One region of the Clavibacter sp. MX14-G9D genome, then DNA from elsewhere that is predicted to be linked to it. Evidence: predicted binding sites of a transcription regulator. Region 1 holds the regulator's gene; each other region holds the start of a gene.
The links. The regulator HrcA, encoded in region 1, represses chaperone genes, less so after heat shock. The targets are predictions, from matches to a motif close to TTNGCACTCGNNNNNNNCGAGTGCNAA.
Positions count from the first base shown of each region.

Region 2: groES (co-chaperone GroES) is a predicted target of HrcA. The motif match lies at 3,182-3,208, and genes of this name have one in related genera.
Region 3: Q6969_RS10545 (Hsp20/alpha crystallin family protein) is a predicted target of HrcA. The motif match lies at 2,901-2,927, and genes of this name have one in related genera.

Region 1 covers NZ_JAVCVL010000064.1:2,185-9,012, forward strand. The annotation lists gene hemW (radical SAM family heme chaperone HemW) at 1-963, shown strand, start outside; gene Q6969_RS07475 (VOC family protein) at 1,013-1,426, opposite strand; gene Q6969_RS07480 (DUF4870 domain-containing protein) at 1,437-1,832, opposite strand; gene hrcA (heat-inducible transcriptional repressor HrcA) at 2,019-3,041, shown strand; gene dnaJ (molecular chaperone DnaJ) at 3,102-4,214, shown strand; gene Q6969_RS07495 (16S rRNA (uracil(1498)-N(3))-methyltransferase) at 4,217-4,969, shown strand; gene Q6969_RS07500 (histidine triad nucleotide-binding protein) at 4,998-5,357, shown strand; gene Q6969_RS07505 (PhoH family protein) at 5,344-6,396, shown strand; gene ybeY (rRNA maturation RNase YbeY) at 6,393-6,828, shown strand, end outside.
Region 2 covers NZ_JAVCVL010000011.1:6,785-13,612, forward strand. The annotation lists gene Q6969_RS02410 (ABC transporter substrate-binding protein) at 258-1,547, opposite strand; gene rarD (EamA family transporter RarD) at 1,726-2,679, opposite strand; gene groES (co-chaperone GroES) at 2,800-3,096, opposite strand; gene Q6969_RS02425 (class I SAM-dependent methyltransferase) at 3,241-4,443, shown strand; gene Q6969_RS02430 (DUF4190 domain-containing protein) at 4,534-4,959, opposite strand; gene tsaD (tRNA (adenosine(37)-N6)-threonylcarbamoyltransferase complex transferase subunit TsaD) at 5,072-6,700, opposite strand; gene tsaB (tRNA (adenosine(37)-N6)-threonylcarbamoyltransferase complex dimerization subunit type 1 TsaB) at 6,697-6,828, opposite strand, start outside.
Region 3 covers NZ_JAVCVL010000125.1:199-6,773, forward strand. The annotation lists gene Q6969_RS10540 (GNAT family N-acetyltransferase) at 1-2,258, shown strand, start outside; gene Q6969_RS10545 (Hsp20/alpha crystallin family protein) at 2,381-2,842, opposite strand; gene Q6969_RS10550 (hypothetical protein) at 2,969-3,316, opposite strand; gene Q6969_RS10555 (SDR family oxidoreductase) at 3,484-4,176, shown strand; gene Q6969_RS10560 (MarR family transcriptional regulator) at 4,255-4,854, shown strand; gene Q6969_RS10565 (NmrA family NAD(P)-binding protein) at 4,851-5,801, shown strand; gene Q6969_RS10570 (NADP-dependent oxidoreductase) at 5,929-6,575, shown strand, end outside.

The DNA.
Region 1 (6,828 bases):
CGCGCCTCCACCGTGTTCCTCGGCGGCGGCACGCCGACGCTCCTGCCCGTCGACGACCTCGTCCGCATGCTCGACGCGGTGCGGGAGACCTGGGGCCTCGCCGACGGCGCCGAGGTCACCACCGAGGCGAACCCCGACAGCGTCGACGACGCCTACCTCGCCGCCCTCGCGGCGGGCGGGTTCACGCGCGTGTCCTTCGGCATGCAGTCGGCCGTGCCGCGCGTGCTGGCGACGCTCGAGCGCACCCACGACCCTGCCCGCATCGCGCCGGTGGTCCGGGGCGCCCGGGCCGCCGGCCTCGAGGTGAGCCTCGACCTCATCTACGGGACGCCGGGGGAGACCCTCGACGACTGGCGCGCCTCGCTCGAGCAGGCGATCGCCCAGGAGCCCGACCACCTCTCGGCATACGCGCTGATCGTCGAGCCGGGCACGAAGCTCGCCCGGCAGATCCGACGCGGCGAGGTGCCCGAATCCGACGAGGACCTGCAGGCGGACATGTACGAGCTCGCCGACCGGATGCTCGGCGAGGCCGGGTACGAGTGGTACGAGGTGAGCAACTGGGCGCGCGGCGGCCGCCGCAGCCGCCACAACCTCGCCTACTGGCAGGGCCACGACTGGTGGGGCGTCGGCCCGGGAGCGCACAGCCATGTGGGCGGCGTGCGCTGGTGGAACGTGAAGCACCCGGCCGCGTACGCCGACCGCGTGCTCGCGGGGGCCTCGCCGGGCGCGGGCCGCGAGACGCTCGACGACGCGACGCGGGAGGTGGAGCGCGTCCTCCTCGGCGCCCGCATCCGGGACGGGCTCGCGATCCCCACGCTCACCGCCGAGGGCCGTCGTCAGGTCGCGGGACTCATCGCCGACGGGCTCGTGGACCCCCGCGCCGCGCTCGCGGGCACTCTGGTCCTGACCCTGCCGGGGCGCCTGCTGGCCGACGCCGTCGTGCGGCGGCTCCTCGAGGACTGAGCGGGCGGCGCGCCGGTCCCACGGCCGGTCCGCCGTCCGTCGGCTCGGCTCAGAGGACGACCGCGCCGACCTCGTCGCCGGACTCGCGCTCCAGGTCGCTCCGCTCCACGCAGAACTCGTTGCCCTCGGGGTCGGCGAGCACCACCCAGCCGCTGCCGTCGGCGTTCCGGCGGTCGGCGACGAGCGCGGCGCCGAGCGCGATCACGCGCTCGACCTCCTCGTCGCGCGTCCGGTCGTCGGGAGCCAGGTCGAGGTGCACGCGGTTCTTCCCGGTCTTCGGCGCGTCCACCCGTTGCAGGATGATGCCGAGCCCCGACACGGGGTCGCCGAGCCACGCCGCGTCCTCGCCGGGGAGGTTCGGGTCGTCCGGGTCCTCCGCGAAGCCGGTCACGCCGGCCCAGAAGAGGGAGAGCGCGTGCGGGTCGCGGCAGTCGATGGCGACGTGCCGGATCCGGGCGCTCATCGGCGACCGCCTACTTGATCCACCGGATGTTGAGCGGGTAGCGGTACGGACGGCCGCTCTGGACGCGGACGCCGCCGATGATCGCGAAGACGATGTTGACGACGACCACCGCGAAGATCACGAGGCCCAGCAGCACGCTGATGAGGATGCCGAGGATCGGGATGACGACGAAGATCGCCTGCAGCACGTTCAGGATGACGAGCGCGCCGACCACGTTGATGGTCCAGTTCGTCGCCTCCTTGCCCTCCTGGTCGGTGAAGCGGCCGCGCTCGCGGAACACGAGCCACACGATGAAGGACGGCACGACGAGGATCGCGAGGAAGTGCGTGAGGGACGCCCACAGCCGGTCCTCGCTCGGGGTGAGCGGGGCGGGAGCGCCGTAGGGGTGCGGGTCGGGTGCGGTCATCGCCGGGTGCCTCTCGGTGCGCGCGTCCGCCGGACGGCCGGCGGATCGCGGTGGATCGTGGATGGGCCGGGCAGGACCTGGCCTCCTCACGGTACCGCCGTCGACGCGCGACCGGCAATGCCGGGCACGCGGATCCAGGCGGTACGATTGGCAGTCAGAACCGACGAGTGCCAGGAGGGAGCCGCCATGGTCTCGGAACGCGGGCTCGACGTCCTCCGGGTGATCGTGCAGGACTACGTGTCCTCGCGCGAGCCCGTGGGCTCCAAGTCCATCGTGGAGCGCCATGCCTTCGGCGTCTCGGCCGCCACCATCCGCAACGACATGGCACTCCTCGAGGAGGAGGAGCTGATCGCGGCGCCGCACACGTCGTCGGGCCGTGTCCCCACCGACAAGGGCTACCGCCTCTTCGTCGACCAGCTCGCGGACGTGCGTCCGCTCACGCCGGCGCAGCGGCAGGCGATCCACGTCTTCCTCGGCCAGTCCGTCGACCTCGACGACGTGCTCGCGCGCACCGTGCGCCTCCTCGCGCAGCTCACCAACCAGGTCGCGCTCGTGCAGTACCCGTCGCTCGCCACCAGCCACGTCAAGCACGTCGAGCTCGTGGCGCTCTCCGCGACCCGCGTGCTCACGGTGCTCATCACGGACACCGGCCGCGTCGAGCAGCGCGTCGTCGAGCTCGCGGGCGACCCGGACGACGCCTTCCTCGCGGTGATGCGCACGCGCATCAACCAGGCCGTGGGCGGCCTCGGGCTCGCGGAGGCGGCGACGCGGCTGGAGACGCTCTCCGACGAGGTGGAGCCCGACCAGCGCGCGGCCGCGTCGGTCCTCGCCGGCACCCTCGTGGAGCAGGTGCTCGCCAACCGGCAGGAGCGGCTGCTGCTCGCCGGGTCCGCGAACCTGGCCCGCACCGAGCGGGACTTCCCCGGCAGCATCTCGCCCGTCCTCGAGGCCATCGAGGAGCAGGTGGTGCTGTTGCGCCTGCTCGGCGAGATGGAGGCCGACCAGCACGGCGTCTCCGTGAGCATCGGCCGCGAGAACGCGCCGTTCGGCCTCGGCGAGACGAGCGTGCTGACCAGCGGCTACAGCTCCTCCGGCGGCGTGCTCGCACGCCTCGGCGTGCTGGGGCCGACCCGCATGGACTACTCCACCAACATGGCGTCGGTGCGCGCGGTCGCGCGCTACCTCTCGCGCCTGCTCGAGGAGCGGTGACGTCCGCACGCCGGCGCACCGCCCCTGTTCCCCACGACCATCACCACCGAAGGGCCCCACGTGGCTGACCACTACGAAGTACTCGGCGTGAGCCGCGAGGCGACGCCAGAGGAGATCAAGAAGGCGTACCGCAAGCAGGCGCGCCAGCTCCACCCGGACGTCAACGACGCCCCCGACGCGGCCGAGCGCTTCAAGCTCGTCACGCACGCCTACGACGTGCTGTCGGATCCGCAGCAGCGCCAGCAGTACGACCTCGGCCCGCAGGCCGGCTTCGGCGGCGGCGGCCAGGGCTTCGGCGGCTTCGGGGACATCTTCGAGACCTTCTTCGGCGGCCAGCAGGGCGGCGGCGGACGGGGTCCGCGCTCCCGGCAGGAGCGGGGCCAGGACGCGCTGCTGCGCGTGGAGGTCGAGCTCGACGAGGTCATCTTCGGCGTGCACCGCGACCTCGAGGTCGACACGGCCGTGGTCTGCGACACCTGCCAGGGCTCGTGCGCGCAGCCCGGCACGAGCGCCGTCACGTGCGACATCTGCCGCGGGTCGGGCAGCATCCAGCGCCAGGTGCGGTCCCTCCTCGGCAACGTCATGACGTCGAGCCCCTGCGGCACCTGCCGGGGCTACGGCACCGTCATCCCGCACCCGTGCCCCACCTGCCAGGGACAGGGCCGCGTCCGCGCGCGCCGCACCGTGCCGGTGGACATCCCGGCCGGCGTCGACACCGGCCTCCGCCTGCAGATGCCGGGCTCCGGCGAGGTCGGCCCGGCGGGCGGCCCGAACGGCGACCTCTACCTCGAGATCAAGGTCAAGCACCACGAGGTGTTCAGCCGCAACGGCGACGACCTCCTCGCCACGGTCGAGGTGAGCATGGTCGACGCCATCCTCGGCAGCGACGCGCACATCGAGGCGCTCGACGGCGCCGTGGACCTCGAGCTGCGACCCGGCATCCAGAGCGCGGAGATCATCACGGTCCGCGGCCGCGGGGTCACGAAGCTCCGCGGCTCCGGGCGCGGCGACCTGAAGATCGGCATCCAGGTGGTCACGCCCCAGAAGCTCGACCACAAGGAGCGCGACCTCATCCAGCAGTTCGCGAAGCGCAACAAGGCGCCCGCGCCGCACCTCGCGCACTTCCAGCAGGGCCTCTTCCAGAAGCTCCGCGACCGCTTCCTCAACGTCTGACCGTGGCGCACTTCTACCTGGCCGACGACATCGGCGCGTCGGACCTCGCGGTCGGCCGCCTCATCGTGCTCGCCGGCCAGGAGGCCCGGCACGCCGTGACCGTGAGCCGCGTCCGCGCCGGCGAGGGCATCCTCGTCGGGGACGGCCGCGGCACCATCGCCGCCGGCACCGTCGCGGCGGTGGAGCCGCAGCGCCTCGAGCTCCGGGTGGACTCGGTCGAGGTGCACCCGGAGCCGACCCCGCGCGTCGTGCTCGTGCAGGCGCTCGCCAAGGGCGACCGTGACGAGCTCGCCGTCCAGGCGGCGACCGAGCTCGGCGTGGATGCGGTCATCCCGTGGCAGGCGCAGCGCTCCGTCTCCCGGTGGGAGGGCGCGAAGGTCGCCAAGGGCCGGGACCGATGGCGCGCCATCGTCCGCGAGGCGGTCAAGCAGTCCATCCGACCGCGCGTGCCCGAGGTGGAGCCGCTCGCGACGACGGGGGACCTCGTGCGGAGGGCCGCGACCGCCCGCGTGCTCGTGCTCGACCCGACGGCGGGAGCCCGGCTGTCCGGGCTCGACCTGACGACGGCCGACGGCGGCGCCCCGACCGACGTGCTCCTCGTGGTGGGGCCCGAGGGCGGCATCAGCCCGGCCGAGGTCGAGGCGCTCCGGGCCGCCGGGGCGATGCCCGTCGCACTCGGCTCCGGCATCCTGCGCACCTCCACGGCCGGTCCGGCGGCGCTCGCGCTCGTCAACGCCGCCCTCGGTCGCTGGTGACGCCGCAGGTCGCGCGTAGGCTGGGCGCATGACCACAGCCCCCGAGCCCACCGTCTTCGAGCGCATCGCCGCGCGCGAGATCCCGGCCGAGATCGTCGCGGAGACCGACCGCGTGATCGCCTTCGAGGACATCGCGCCGAAGGCCCCCGTGCACGTCCTCGTCGTGCCCAAGTCGGGCGCCTACCGCGACGTCGTGGAGCTCGCCGCGGGCGACCCGGGGCTCCTCGCGGAGGTCGTCGAGGTCGCGTCGCGCGTCGCGGCCGAGCGCGTCGGCGGGCAGTTCCGGCTCGTGTTCAACACGGGCGCCGACGCGGGGCAGACCGTCTTCCACGTGCACGCGCACGTGATGGGCGGCTTCGGCGGCTCGGAGGACCATGTCGGGCTCTGACCCGCGGGGCGGCGCGTCCGCGGACGCGGAGGACCGCGTCGAGCAGACGGCGACGATGGACGGCGTGCTCATGGTGCGCCTCCTCGGGCCGCAGGACCGGCTGCTCCGGCAGATCGAGCGCGAGCACCCGGACGTCGACGTCCGGGTCCGCGGGAACGAGATCACGCTCGTCGGCACCCGGGCGGGCGTGGCGTCCGCCCGCCGGCTCATCGACGAGGTCGTGGCGATGGTGGAGGACGGACAGCACGTGGAACCCCAGGAGATCGAGACGAGCGCCCGACGGCTCGGCGAGGACGACGCGCGGACCCTGTCCGACGTGCTGAGCGAGGCCATCGTGCAGTCGCGCGGCCGCACCGTCCGGCCCAAGACGCAGGGACAGAAGCAGTACGTGCAGGCGATCGACGAGAACACGATCGTGTTCGGCATCGGCCCCGCCGGCACCGGCAAGACCTACCTCGCGATGGCCAAGGCCGTCCAGGCGCTGCAGCGCAAGGAGGTCGAGCGGATCATCCTCACGCGTCCCGCCGTGGAGGCCGGCGAGCGCCTCGGCTACCTGCCGGGTTCCCTCACCGACAAGATCGACCCGTACCTCCGGCCCCTGTTCGACGCGCTCAACGAGATGATGGACCCCGAGCTCGTGCCGAAGCTCATGGCGTCCAACACCATCGAGGTCGCGCCGCTCGCGTACATGCGCGGGCGCACCCTCAACAACGCGTTCGTCGTGCTCGACGAGGCGCAGAACACCACGCCCGAGCAGATGAAGATGTTCCTCACCCGCCTCGGCTTCGGCTCGAAGATGGTGGTCACGGGCGACATCACGCAGGTCGACCTGCCGACGGGCTCCAGCGGCCTGCAGCTCGTGACGCGCGTGCTCGACGGGATGGACGACATCCACTTCTCCCGCCTCACGAGCGACGACGTCGTGCGGCACACCCTGGTCGGCCGCATCGTGGACGCGTACACGCGCTACGACGCGGAGCGCCAGGCCGCCGATCACCTGCGCGCCGAGCGCCGCACCGCCCCTGGGAGCACCCGATGAGCATCGAGATCAACAACGAGTCGGCGATCGAGGTGGACGAGCCGACCATCCAGCGCCTCGCCACGTACGCGCTCGACACCCTGCACGTGCACCCCGACGCGGAGCTCGCCATCGTGATGGTGGACGAGGGCGCGATGGAGCAGCTGCACGTCCAGTGGATGGACGAGCCGGGCCCCACCGACGTGCTGAGCTTCCCCATGGACGAGCTGCGTCCGGGCACCGAGGACCGACCGACGCCCGCCGGGCTCCTCGGCGACATCGTCGTGTGCCCGCAGGTCGCCGCCGAGCAGGCCGTGACCGCCGGTCACTCGACGCTCGAGGAGATCCTGCTGCTCACCGCGCACGGCATCCTCCACCTGCTCGGCTTCGACCACGCCGAGCCCGACGAGGAGCGCGAGATGTTCGGGCTCCAGCGCGACATCCTGATCGGGT
Region 2 (6,828 bases), on a different contig from region 1:
GCGGCACCGTGATCCTCAGCTCCCGCAGGGCCCTCGTGGCGGCAGGCAGCGGTCCCGGCCGTGCGGTCATGGCGCCACGACGCGTCCCCTCCGACGCGCGCACGCCTGCGCAGCTGCGAGGCCTGCGGCCGGTGCCGCGCGTCCGCCCGCGCCGGTGCGCGGAGGCCGCTGGGGCTGCGTGCAGGCGCCGGGCACGCGGGAGGGCCCGGTCCTTCCGGACCGGGCCCTCGGGCTCGTGCGTCGTGCGGGGTGCGGTGCTAGTCGAGCTTGCCGTAGACCTGCTCGGAGAAGGTCTGGACGTTGCCCTCCTCGTACTTGTAGACGGAGACGTACGCCTCGGTCGGGTCGCCGTTCTCGTCCCACGTGATCGGGCCGGAGATGCCGTCGTAGTCGATGTCCTCCCCGTCGGCGATGAGCTTCGCGCAGTCGGCGAACGACTCGCACTTGGTGCCGCCCTCGGAGACGGACTGCAGGTTGTCCTTCAGCGTCGCGCCGTCGGTCGCGCCACCCTGGAGGGCGGCGAGGGCGAGCAGCGTCGTGCCGTCGTAGGACTCGGCGGCGTAGCTGAAGACGGTCAGCTCGGGGTCGCCGTCGGCCTTGACCATGTCCTGCAGACGACCCTGGAAGTCCTCCTTGGCCTCGACGCCCGGGTTCGTGAACTGGGCGCCCGCGATGTCGACGTTGGTGTCGGTCTCCTTGATGACGCCGTAGTTGCCGTCCGTGCCGTAGAAGTTCGCGAAGTCGAAGCCCTTGGACGCGAGCTGGTCGGCGATCGTCTTGATCTCGTCGAACGAGATGACCACGAGCGCGTCGGGGTTCGGGGCGAGCACCGACGTGATGGCGCTGTTGAAGTCCGTGGCGGACGGCTCGAACACCGACTCGGCGGCGATGGTGGCGCCGCCCTCCTCGAGCGTCTTCTTGATGTTCTCGCGGAGGCCGGTGCCGTACGCGTCGTTCATGTAGAGGATGGAGACGTTCGTCTTGCCGTCCTGGAGGATCTTGTTGCCGAGGATGCGGCCCTGCAGCACGTCCGAGGGGGCGGTGCGCCAGTAGTAGCCGTCGTCCTCGTAGGTCGTGAAGTCGGGCGAGGTGTTCGCCGGCGACAGCTGGACGACGCCGGCCTGCGTGACCTGGTCGATGAAGGTCTTCGAGACGCCGGAGGACGCGGCACCGAGGATGGCGCTGTTGCCGTCCGCGATGAGCGACGTGGCCGACTGGCTCGCGATGTCGGTGGTGGTGTCGCCCGAGTCCTTGTCGGTGACGGTGACCGTGATGCCGGCGGCGGCGTCGTTGATGTCCTGCTCGGCGAGGTGGACGCCCGCGAACTCGGGCGGGCCGAGGACGGCCAGCGAACCGGTCTGGGGAAGGATCGTGCCGATCTTGAGTTCCAGGCCGCCGTCGCCCGTGGTGCCTCCGGTGCCGCTCTCGCCGCTGCCGCCGGAGCAGCCGGCCAGGACGAGGGCGCCGGCCACCGCGATGGTGACGGCGCTGAGGGCGGTGCGGGCGGATCGTGAGCGGGAGGCCGAAGCCCTGCCGAATGCGCTCATGGTGCTCCTTATGGATGTGTGTGGTGATGCTCGGGAATGTGGTGCATGAGGCACGCGAATGCGCGCCTCGCCTGGTGCGACCCTAGGGCGCGCGTGAGACGGACACAATGCATCGGCATTTCCGGCGTGTAACGCGACCCGATCGTTACCTTTCGCGGAATGCGCGACGGGATCCGAATCAGATGCCCTCGACCACCGCCGGATCCCTCCGGATGGGCGCGGACGGCGACGCGGCGCGACGCGCCGTGCGGAGCATGTCGATCGTGAGCAGCACGAGCGCCGCCCAGACGATCGCGAAGCCCGCCCAGCGCTCCGGCGGCATCGCCTCGTGCATCACGAAGACGCCGAACGCGAACTGCAGCAGGGGCGCGAGGTACTGCGTGAGCCCGATCACGGACAGCGGCAGGCGACCCGCCGCGAAGCCGAACAGGAGGAGCGGACCCGCGGTGACCACGCCCGTGCTCACCAGGAGGAGCGTGTGCCCGAGCGAGACGGTGCCGATCGTGAGGCCCGCCCCCGCGCCGGTGACCACGAGCATGGTCGTGGCGGCCGGCACGAGCCAGGCGGTCTCCAGCGCGAGGCCCGAGAGCGCGTCCGCCTGGCCGCTCACGCGCTTCTTGACGAGGCCGTACAGCCCGAAGGACCCGGCGAGCGCCAGGGAGACCCACGGGAGCTGCCCGTAGCCGACCGCGATGACGGCGACCGCGACGGCGCTCAGCCCGACGGCCGTCCACTGCAGCGGACGCAGGCGCTCCCGCAGGAGGACGACGCCGAGGAGCACGGTGACGATCGGGTTGATGAAGTAGCCGAGCGCGGTCTCGACGACGTGGCCCGAGAGCGTGCCGTACACGTAGACGGTCCAGTTGACGAGGATCAGGTGCCCCGCGAGCCCGAGGCCCAGGAGGATCCGCGGGCGCCGCACGATCGCGACCACGTGCGACCAGCGGCGCGCGACCGTGATGACGAGGGCGCAGACGACGAGCGAGAAGAGGATGCGCCAGCCGACGATCTCGAAGGCCCCCGCCGGCACGAGGAGGAGGAAGAAGACCGGCAGGACCCCCCACAGGCCGTAGGCGCCGACGGCGGCGAGGAGGCCGGTGCGGGTCGAGGTCTCCGGGGCGGGGTGCGTCACCTCCCGAGGCTAGCCCCGCGACCGGCGTCGGCCCGCCGGATCGGCCGCCGGACGCACGGGAGCCCGGCCGAACGCGTCGGCCGGGCTCCCGGGTGGTGCGGTGTCGCTAGACGACGAGCGTCAGCGCTCGATGACCGCGAGGACGTCGCGCGCGGAGAGGACGAGGAGGTCCTGGCCGTCGTACTTGACCTCGGTTCCGCCGTACTTGGAGTAGATGACCTTGTCGCCCACGGCGACGTCGAGCGGGACGCGGTTGCCGTTGTCGTCGATGCGGCCGGGGCCCACGGCCACGACCTCGCCCTCCTGGGGCTTCTCCTTGGCGGTGTCGGGGATGACCAGACCAGACGCGGTGGTCTGCTCGGCTTCGACCTGCTGGATGACGATGCGATCCTCGAGCGGCTTGATGGAGACCGACACGGTTGACCTCTTCCTTCGTGACTAAGGGACAAGACTGATTGGCAATCCCCGGGGGAGAGTGCCAGGTGAGATTCTACGGGCTGGGCTTGCACTCGTGCAACGCGAGTGCCAATCGGTGGGGAGCCGCTTCGGTACGGTGGGCGGATGGACCAGACCGACCTCCGCGAGGTGCTCTCCCTCGAGGGGCTCCGCCTGCTCGACAGCCTGCCCGAGCCGCGGCCGGGCGACGACGCGGTCCGGATCGTCACCGCGCTGCGCGGCGAGGGCCACTCCCCCGCGCTGGTGAGCGCCGTCCTCACGCAGTCCCGGCTGCGCGCCCGCGCCCGCGCCAAGTTCGGCGAGTTCGCCGGACGCATGCTCTTCACGGAGGCCGGGCTCGAGCAGGCGACCCGCCTCCCCGTCGCCGCGCAGCACGCCGGGCGCTTCCAGCAGGCGGGCGTGGCGCACGTCGCCGACCTCGGCTGCGGGATCGGCGGGGACGCGATGGCCATGGCGGCCATCGGGATCCGCGTCACGGCCGTCGAGCGCGACGAGGTGACCGCCGCGGTCGCCGGCTGGAACCTCGCGCCCTTCCCCGAGGCGGAGGTCGAGCAGGGCACGGCCGAGGGCTTCGACGCCGGCCGCGTCGACGGCGTCTACCTCGACCCCGCGCGGCGCACCGACGGGCACTCCTCCACCCGGCGCATCTCGGACCCCGCGGCATACTCGCCGACGCTCACGCAGGCGTTCGAGCTGGCGGCGGGGCACCCCGCGGGCATCAAGCTCGGGCCCGGCCTCGACCGCGACCTCATCCCCGACGAGGCGGAGGCGCAGTGGGTCTCCGTCGACGGGCAGGCCGTGGAGATGGGGCTGTGGTTCGGGCCCACGCGTCGCGACGGCGTGCGGCGGGCGGCGCTCGTGATCAGCGGGGCGTCGTCGTCGGAGCTCGTGTCCGCGGCCGACAGCGCGGACGCGGAGCTCGGCGAGCTGGGCGAGCACCTGTACGAGCCGGACGGCGCCGTCATCCGCGCCCGGCTCATCGGCGACCTCGCGCGCTCGCTCGACGGCCGCATGGTCGGCGAGGGGATCGCGTGGATCACCGCCGACCGGGAGCAGGCGACCCCGTTCGCGCGCGGGTTCCGCGTGCGCGAGGTGCTGCCGCTCGACGAGCAGCGGCTGCGGCGGGAGCTGCGGGCACGCGGCATCGGGACGCTGGAGATCAAGAAGCGCGGCGTCGACGTCGATCCGGCCCGGCTGCGCACGCGGCTGCAGCTGAAGGGGGACGCGTCGGCGACGCTCATCGCGACGCGCGTGGGCGGCCGGCGGGTCGCCATCCTCGCGGACCGGCACGGGGTCGACGCGGGCTGAGGCCGGCTCCCCTCCCGGACGCGACGACGCGGCCGCCCCGAGGGGACGACCGCGTCGTGGTGGTGCGATGGTGCGTGCGTGCCGGACGTGCTACGGCGCCGTCGGGAGCGGGGTGCCGTTGATCTCGCCGTTCTGGATCGCCGTGTTCACGAACACGACGACGACCAGCACCACGACGATGCTGACGAGGACGCCCACGATGCCGAGGATGAGGCCGGTGAGCCAGAAGCCCTTGGTGCCGGGGTTGCGCTTGCGCGCGAGGAGGCCCGTGATGATCGCCGCGATGCCCACGAAGAACGTGAGGAACCACAGCGGGAGCGACAGCACCACGGAGACGATGCCGAGCACCATCGAGGTGATGGCGAGGCCCTTCTTGGGCGCACCGCCGGGGCCGGGCTGGTAGGGCGCCGCGTAGGGCGAGCCGGATCCGGCGGCGGGAGCAGCCGGGTAGGACGGCTGGCCGGGCGCGGGCGGGAAGTCGTCGGAGGAGCGGTCCGGGTTCTGCGGATCGGTCATGGTCGTTCCTTTCGTCCCTGGGAACATACCGTGACATCGCCCCCGCGTTTAGAGGCTCGCGGAAATGGCCCCGGACGGGGGACCACCGGATCGGGACCGGATCCGGACCGGCTCAGCCGACCTGGACGACGGTGACCGGGAGGGTCGAGTCGGCGCCGAACGCGAGGCCCGACGGCGCGCGCCCCGCCTCGATGAGGCGCGCCCCGAGCGCCGCGATCATCGCGCCGTTGTCGGTGCAGAGCGACAGGGGCGGGATCCGCAGCTCGATGCCCGCCGCCCGGCACCGCTCGGCCGCCACCTCCCGGATCCGCGCGTTGGCGACCACGCCGCCGCCGAGGAGGAGACGCGGGATGCCGTGGTCGACGCACGCCGCGACGGCCTTGGTGAGGAGGACGTCGACGACGGCCTCGCGGAAGCTCGCGGCGACGTCCGCCACGGGCACGGGCTCGCCGGCGTCCTGGCGCTTCTCGACCCAGCGCGCGACCGCGGTCTTGAGGCCCGAGAAGGAGAAGTCGTAGCGGTGGCGCTCCATGTCCTTCGGGAGGCTCAGGCCGCGGGGGAATCGGATCGCCCGGGGGTCGCCGTCGGCCGCGACCCGGTCGATGTGCGGACCGCCGGGGTACGGCAGGCCGAGCACGCGCGCGACCTTGTCGAAGGCCTCGCCCGCGGCGTCGTCGATCGTCTCGCCCAGCAGCTCCACGTCGTCGACGAGGTCGCGCACGAGGAGGAGGGACGCGTGGCCGCCGGAGACGAGGAGCGCGATGCTCGGCGCCTCGAGCGGCCGGCCGGATCCGCCGTCGACGCTGAGGAGGTCCGCGCCGACGTGGCCCACCAGGTGGTTGACGCCGTGCAGCGGGACGTCGAGGGCCACGGCGAGCGCCTTCGCCGCGCCGACGCCCACCATGAGGGCGCCGGAGAGGCCCGGGCCGGCGGTGACCGCGATCGCGTCGAGCTCGCGGAGGGTGACGCCGGCCTCCTCGATCGCCGCCTCGATCGCCGGGGTCAGCGCCTCGAGGTGGGCGCGGGCGGCGACCTCGGGGACCACGCCGCCGTAGCGCGCGTGCTCCTCCATCGAGCTCGAGATGACGTTGGCGAGGAGCGTCTGGCCGCGGACGATGCCGATGCCGGTCTCGTCGCAGGAGGTCTCGATGCCGAGGACGAGCGGGCCCGCGGTCGCGTCGCACTCCCCCTCGGACGCGCACCCGTCGACGTCGTCGTCGGCGCCGTCCGCCGGGGCCGCGGGCTCCGCGGCGGGGCGCGGCTCGGTGGCGACGTGCGGGACCGGGCCGAGCGGGGCGCGCATCACGACCGCGTCGACGTCGTCGGGCTGGTAGTAGTGCGGGCGCACGGCGATCGGCTCGAAGCCGAGCGACGCGTAGAGCGCCTGCGCGACCGGGTTGTCCGCGCGCACCTCGAGCAGGACCTCCCGCGCGCCCCGGGCGTGGGCCTCCACGAGGAGGCGGGTGAGGAGGGCGCGGCCGATGCCGCGGCCGCGGGCGGATCCGGCGACCGCGATGGTCTGCACGTCGGCGGCGTGCAGGCCGCGCGGGCAGGAGAGCCCCGCGTAGCCGAGGATCGCGCCGTCGGACGCGTCGACCGCGACGACGTACCAGCAGTGCCGGGAGACGAGCTCGCCCCGCATGGCGTCCTCCGACCAGGCGTCGCTGACGAACGTGCTCGTCTCGAGGCGCATCAGCGCCGGGAGGTCCGCCAGCGCGGCCGGCCGGAAGACCACGCTCACGAGGTCACCCGCTTGGGTCCCGTGGAGACGGTGACGTCGGGCGAGCGGAGGTACAGCGCCTCGTCGGCGGCCTGCGGCAGCTCGAGGGCGTCCATGAGGCGCGCGACCTGCGCGAGGGACGCGGCACG
Region 3 (6,575 bases), on a different contig from region 1:
GCGTGCCCGCGTTCCTCGTCGAGGCCTACGACCCGGCGGACGACCCGATCGGCGCGCACCTCGACCCGCTCCCCGGGGACCGCGGCATGCACCTGCTCGTCGCGCCGCCGTCCGGCGGCCCCCTGCCGGGCTTCACCACCGCCGTGATGCGGCACGTCGTCGCGCACCTGCTGCGCGATCCCGCCGTCCGGCGCCTCGTCGTCGAGCCGGACGTCCGCAACGAGGCCGTCCAGCGCCTCAATGCCGTCGTCGGCTTCCAGCCCCTCCGGGTCGTCGACCTCGGCTCGAAGCACGCGCTCCTCAGCGTCGCCACGCGCGACGACCTCCTGCACGCCACGCCCGTCGAGGGGACGCCCCTCGACGCCCCACCTCCGGACGGACACGCCATGACCCCCACCCCCGACCGCACGGCGGAGGCCGCCCCGGGCGTCCACCCCGCCGCGCACCTCCGGCCCGACGCCTGGGCCGCCGCCACCCGCCACCTCGTCCGCAAGGCGCTCGCCGAGTTCGCGCACGAGCTGCTCATCCGGCCCGAGCGCGTCGACCCCGACGTGCCGCCGGGCGCTCCCCGGCGCCCGCACGACCCCCGGGAGCGGGCCGCGTACCGCGTCACGAGCGGCGACGGGCGGAGCGCGTACGCGTTCCGGGCGCGGGTCCTCGAGCTCGACCACTGGGACGTCGAGGAGGCGAGCATCCGGCGCACGGTGGACGGGGCTCCCGCCGAGCTCGACGCCACCGACCTCGTGCTCGACCTCCGCGACCGGCTGGGGATCACCGACGAGGTCCTGCCCGTCTACCTCGACGAGCTCAACAGCACGCTGTCCGCCGCGGCCTTCTCGCGCCTGCGGGACGTGCCCGACGCCCGCGGGCTGCTCACGGCGTCCTACGCGGAGGTGGAGTCGACCATGGACGAGGGCCACCCCTGCTTCGTCGCGACGAACGGCCGCATCGGCTTCGACCTCGACGACCACGACCGGTACGCGCCGGAGGCGGGGCAGGACGTGCGCATCCTCTGGCTCGCCGTGCACGAGCGCCTCGCCCGGTTCACCGCGATCGACGGCCTCGACCGGGAGGCCTTCCTCGACGCCGAGCTCGGTGCCCCGGCCCGTGCGCGCTTCCGCGCGCGGATGGCGTCGCTCGGCATCGACCCCGCCCGGCGCGTGCTCGTGCCGGTGCACCCGTGGCAGTGGGAGAACGTCGTCACGGTGACCTTCGCGGGGCTCATCGCCCGGCGCGACATCGTGCTGCTCGGCACGGGCGACGACGCGTACGGCGCGCAGCAGTCCATCCGCACCTGGGCGAACCGCACGACCCCGGAGCGCTGCTACGTGAAGACGTCGCTCTCCATCCTCAACATGGGGTTCACGCGGGGCCTGTCACCGGCCTACATGGCGGTGACGCCGGCCATCAACGACTGGGTGCACGCGCTCGTGACGGGCGACCCCGAGTTCGCCCGGCTCGGCTTCGGGATCCTGCGGGAGGTCGCGGCCGTCGGCGTGCGCGACGAGCGGGTCGACCGCGCGCTGCCGGTCGGCCACTCCCACACCAAGATGCTGTCCGCGCTCTGGCGGGAGTCGCCCGTGCCAGGGCTCGCGGAAGGCGAGCGGCTGATGAGCATGACGAGCCTCCTGCACGTCGACGGGCAGGGCGCCACGGTCCTGGGAGCGCTGATCGACGCGTCGGGCGTCGGCGCGGCCGCGTGGATCCGGAGCTGGCTCGACGCGTACCTGGTGCCGATCGCGCACGCGCTCCTCGCGCACGACCTCGCGTTCATGCCGCACGGGGAGAACGTGATCCTCGTGCTCCGCGACCACGTCGTCGTGCGCGTGCTCATGAAGGACATCGCCGAGGAGGTCGCGCTGCTCGACCCGGATCGCGAGCTCCCGGAGGACGTCCGGCGCATCCGCCTCGGCGTGCCCGACGACGAGCGGACCCTCACGGTGCTCACGGACGTGATGGACGGCTTCCTGCGCTTCGCCGCCGCCCTCGTCGCGGACCGCGAGGACCTCGGGCCCGACGGGCTCTGGCGCGTGGCCGCCGAGGCGCTCGCGGACCACGAGCGCGCGCACCCGGAGCTCGCGGCCCGGATCGCGCGGAGCGACCTCTTCACCCCGTCGTTCGCGCGCTCCTGCCTCAACCGGCTGCAGCTGCGGGACAACCGGCGCATGGTCGACCTCGCGGATCCGGTGCTGCAGATCCACGGCTCCCTGCGGAACCCGCTCGCCGTCCACGCGGGGCTCCGGCCGCGGCACGGCTGACGTTCGCGGGCGGCTCCGGTCCCGGCGCCCCGCAGACGGCGAGGAGCCGCCGTCCGCGTGTGCGGACGGCGGCTCCTCGAGGTGGGCTGCGCCGCGGCCGGGCCGGGCCGCGTGCGACCGGGTCAGCTCGCGGCGGGCGCCGCGGATCCCACCGTCAGGGTCTCGGCCCGCTGCTCGCCGGACCCGTCGTCGGACGTGACGGCGATCTTGCGCGGCTTCGCCCGCTCGCTCACCGGGATGGTGACGCTGAGCACGCCGTTGGCGTAGTGCGCCGAGATGCGCTCCGTGTCGATGCCCTGGCCGAGCGTGAGCTGGCGCAGGAAGGTGCCGGCGACGCGCTCGCGGGTGAGCCAGCGGACGCCCGGGTCGCCCGCGAGGGTGCGCTCGGCGCGGATGGTGAGCAGCTGGCCGTCCACGTCGATGTCCACCGAGCCCGGGTCGATGCCCGGGAGGTCGGCGGCCAGCACGTAGGTGTCGCCCTCGCGGTGCAGGTCGATGGGCATCGGGCGGTTCGCCTGGCGCGTCTCGGCCAGCGCGCCCATCGCGCGGTCCAGCTCGCGGAACGGATCGAAGGTCATGTTCATGGTCGACTCCTCACTGGTGATCTGCGGGTTGAGCCCCCTCGGCTCAACTACGTCGAGATTAGCACTCGACCTGCACGGGTGCCAAGTGGTTCGCCGAGGGCGAATGCAGCCCTGATCACCTCTTCGTCAGCGGCGGCGGAGGTCGCGCTCCATGCGCCCGATGAGCGTCCAGACCGCGCGCGAGAGGTCCGGGTGCTCGAGTGCGATGCCCCGCAGCAGGCGGTACTCGAAGCGCGCGACGACGCCGGGCGCGGTGGACGGGTGCCGCACCCGGGCGAGCTCCTCGGCCATCCCGTCGGCCTCGAGCGCGTCCTGCCGGAGGGTCGCGACCACGTGCTCGTCCACGGTCGGCAGCTGCGGGATGACCTCCCACGGGTCGTCGCCGTTCCGGCACCGGTGCTCGATGACGGCGTCCAGCTCGTCGCGGGCCTCCTGGCGCAGCACCTCGAGGCTGGCGGGGAAGCGGGCGTGCACGGGCGGTTCCCCTCGGACGGCGGACGGCGGGCGGTGGCGAGCCCTCGCTCGTGACGCGACGGCCGGATCCCCTTCACGCTACGTCATGCCCCGGACCCCGCCCGACGAGGGGGAGCGGCGCCCTCGCTAGCCTGGGAGCCGACCCCGGAGCCGCCCCAGGAGGACCCATGACCGACACCGCCCGCCCCGTCGCCCTCGTCACGGGGGCCACGCGCGGCATCGGCCGCGCCGTCGCCCAGGACCTCGCCCGCACCCACCGCGTCATCGTCCACGGACGCGACCGGGAAGCCGTCGACGCGCTCGCCGCCACGCTCCCCGACGCCGTGGGGTGGGCCGCCGACCTCGCCGCGGGCGGCCTCGCCGACGGCGTGCCCGCCCTGGACCGGCTCGACGTGCTCGTGCACTCGGCCGGCGTGATCGGCGGCGACGCGGTCGGGGAGACGCCCGTCGACGAATGGCGGCGCGTGTTCGAGGTCAACGTCTTCGCCGTCGCCGAGGTCACGCGCGTCCTCCTCCCGGCGCTCCGGGCGGCGGGCGGCCAGGTGGTGCTCGTCAACTCCGGGTCCGGCTTCACGGCCAACCCGACCGGCGGCGTCTACGCAGGGTCGAAGTTCGCCCTCCGCGCGCTCGGCGACGCCCTCCGCGAGGAGGAGCGCCCGAACGGCGTGCGCGTCTCCAGCGTGCACCCGGGCCGCGTCGCCACCGACATGCAGCGGGAGCTCCGCGCGAAGGAGGGGGGCGAGTACGACGAGACGCGGTACCTGGACCCCGCCTCGGTCGCCCGGGCCGTGCGCCTCGTCGTCGACCAGACGCGCGACGGCACGCTCGAGTCGGTCTCGCTGCGGCCGTTCGGGGGCTGATGCGCACCCGGCCGCGGATGGCCGACGATCTTGAGATCATCTCGCGCAGAGACGATCTGCGCGGGATATGATCTCCGCATGAGCGCATCCACCTCGGCACCCGACCACGACGTCGACGTGGACGCCGCGGACATCGACTGGGACGCGGGCGGGATCGAGACGCAGCTCGGCTGGTCGCTCCAGGCGGTCTACCAGGGGTTCGCGCGCACAGCGCAGACGGCCGTCGCCGACGTGCCGGGCGGCCCCCGCGGGTACCAGGTGCTCGTCGCGATCACGACCGAGGAGCCCGCCTCGCAGCTCGCCCTCGCGCAGCGGCTCGGCATCGACAAGACGCAGATGACCTACGTCATCGACGCACTCGCCGACGGCGGCCACGTCGAGCGGCAGCCGCATCCGCGCGATCGCCGGATCCGGCGGGTCGTGCCCACCGACGCCGGCCGGGCGCTGCTCGCGACCGCCCGCGTGGCCCTCGGCGAGGTGGAGGACGTGCTCATGCGCGACCTCGACGCCGAAGAGCGCATCGTCCTCCGGCGGCTCCTCGCGCGCGTCGCCCTCGGCGCCGGCGATGCCGCCGCGGGCCTCCCCGACACCGGCGAGGCGCTCGAGCAGCCCGTCGCCGCCCCCCACCGCTCGCGCCGCCCGGCGCGCCGACCACCCGCAGATGGAGAACCCTCGTGAGCACCCCCGCATCCGGATCCACCCCCGCGTCCCCGCCCGTCGTCGTGGCCGGCGCCACCGGCGACCTCGGCCGCCGCATCGTCCGCGAGCTCCTCGCCAGGGACGCGTCCGTCCGGGTGCTGACCCGCCCGGGCGCCCGGTCGTCCGTCGAGGCGTGGGCCGGCGAGCCCCGCGTCGAGGTCGTCGAGGCCGCGTACACCGACCCGGCGGCGCTGGTCCACGCGGTCGAGGGCGCGCGCGTCGTCGTGTCCGCCGTCAGCGGCGCCCGGTCCGTGATCCTCGGCGCCCAGCGCGCCCTCCTCGCGGCCGCGGTCGCGGCGGGCGTGCCGCGCTTCATCCCCTCCGACTACTCCTCGGACTACCGGCGGGTGACGCCCGGCAGCAACCGCAACTTCGAGCTGCGCCGCGAGTTCGCGGCCGACCTCGACGCCGCACCCGTGCGCGCCACCTCCGTGCTCAACGGCGCGTTCGCCGACATGCTCACCGGCCAGGCGCCCATCGTGCTGTTCGACCGGCACCGCGTCCTGTACTGGTCGTCCGCCGACCAGGTGCTCGACTTCACGACCAAGGACGACACGGCCCGCGTGGTCGCGCAGGTGGCGCTCGACGACGACGCGCCGCGCGTGGTCGAGGTGGCGGGCGACCGGGTCACCGCCCGGGACATCGCGCGCACCATGACGGAGATCATGGGCAGGCCGTTCGCGCTGCAGTGGGCGGGCACCACGGGGGTCCTCTCCGCCGCCAGCAGGGCCATGCGCCGGGTCGGGCGAGACGAGCAGGAGACCTTCCCCGCCTGGCAGGGCATGCAGTACCTCGTCAGCATGTACAGCGGCGAGGCCGAGCTGCGGCACGTCGACCGCGCGCCGTTCGGCGACGCCCGGTGGACGAGCGTGCGGGACGTGCTCGCCGCGCACGTCGCCGAGCGGAGCGCCGCGACCGGCGCGTAGCGGGCGCCCGTCACGAGGCCACGGCTCGCTGGGTGCGGCATCCAGACGGCGGTGGTTGGGTGGGGCCGCGCCACGAGCGCCGCGGGCCGGTCGTCCGACCGCCCGCACCCCGGAACGAAGGAGACACATGACGTCACGCAGCATCCAGTGGCAGCTGGCGAAGCGCCCCACCGGCGAGCCCACCCCCGACGACGTCCGCCGCGTCGAGGTCGACCTGCCCGACCTCGAGGACGGCGAGGTGCGCGTCGAGAACGAGTTCATCTCCGTCGACCCGTACATGCGCGGCCGCATGAACGACGTGCCCTCCTACGTCCCGCCGTTCGGGCTCGACGAGGCCATGACCGGATCCGCGGTGGGCCGCGTCGTCGAGTCCCGCTCCGACGACCTCGCCGTCGGCACGCTCGTCAGCCACATGCTCGGCTGGCGCGACGTCGCCCAGGGCCGGGCCGCCGCCTTCCGTCCCGTCCCCGAGGTCCCGGGCGTCGCGTCCTCCGCGCACCTCGGCGTCCTCGGGCTCACGGGCCTCACCGCCTACGTCGGGCTCACCCGCATCGCGTCGATCCGCGAGGGCGACGTCGTCTTCGTGTCCGGCGCGGCCGGCGCGGTCGGCTCCATGGTCGGCCAGATCGCCCGCCTGCTCGGCGCCTCCCGCGTCGTCGGCAGCGCCGGATCCGCGGAGAAGGTCGAGCGCCTCACCGACCACCTCGGCTTCGACGCGGCCTTCGACTACCACGGCGGCGACCTCGACGCGAAGCTCGCCGAGGCCGCGCCCGA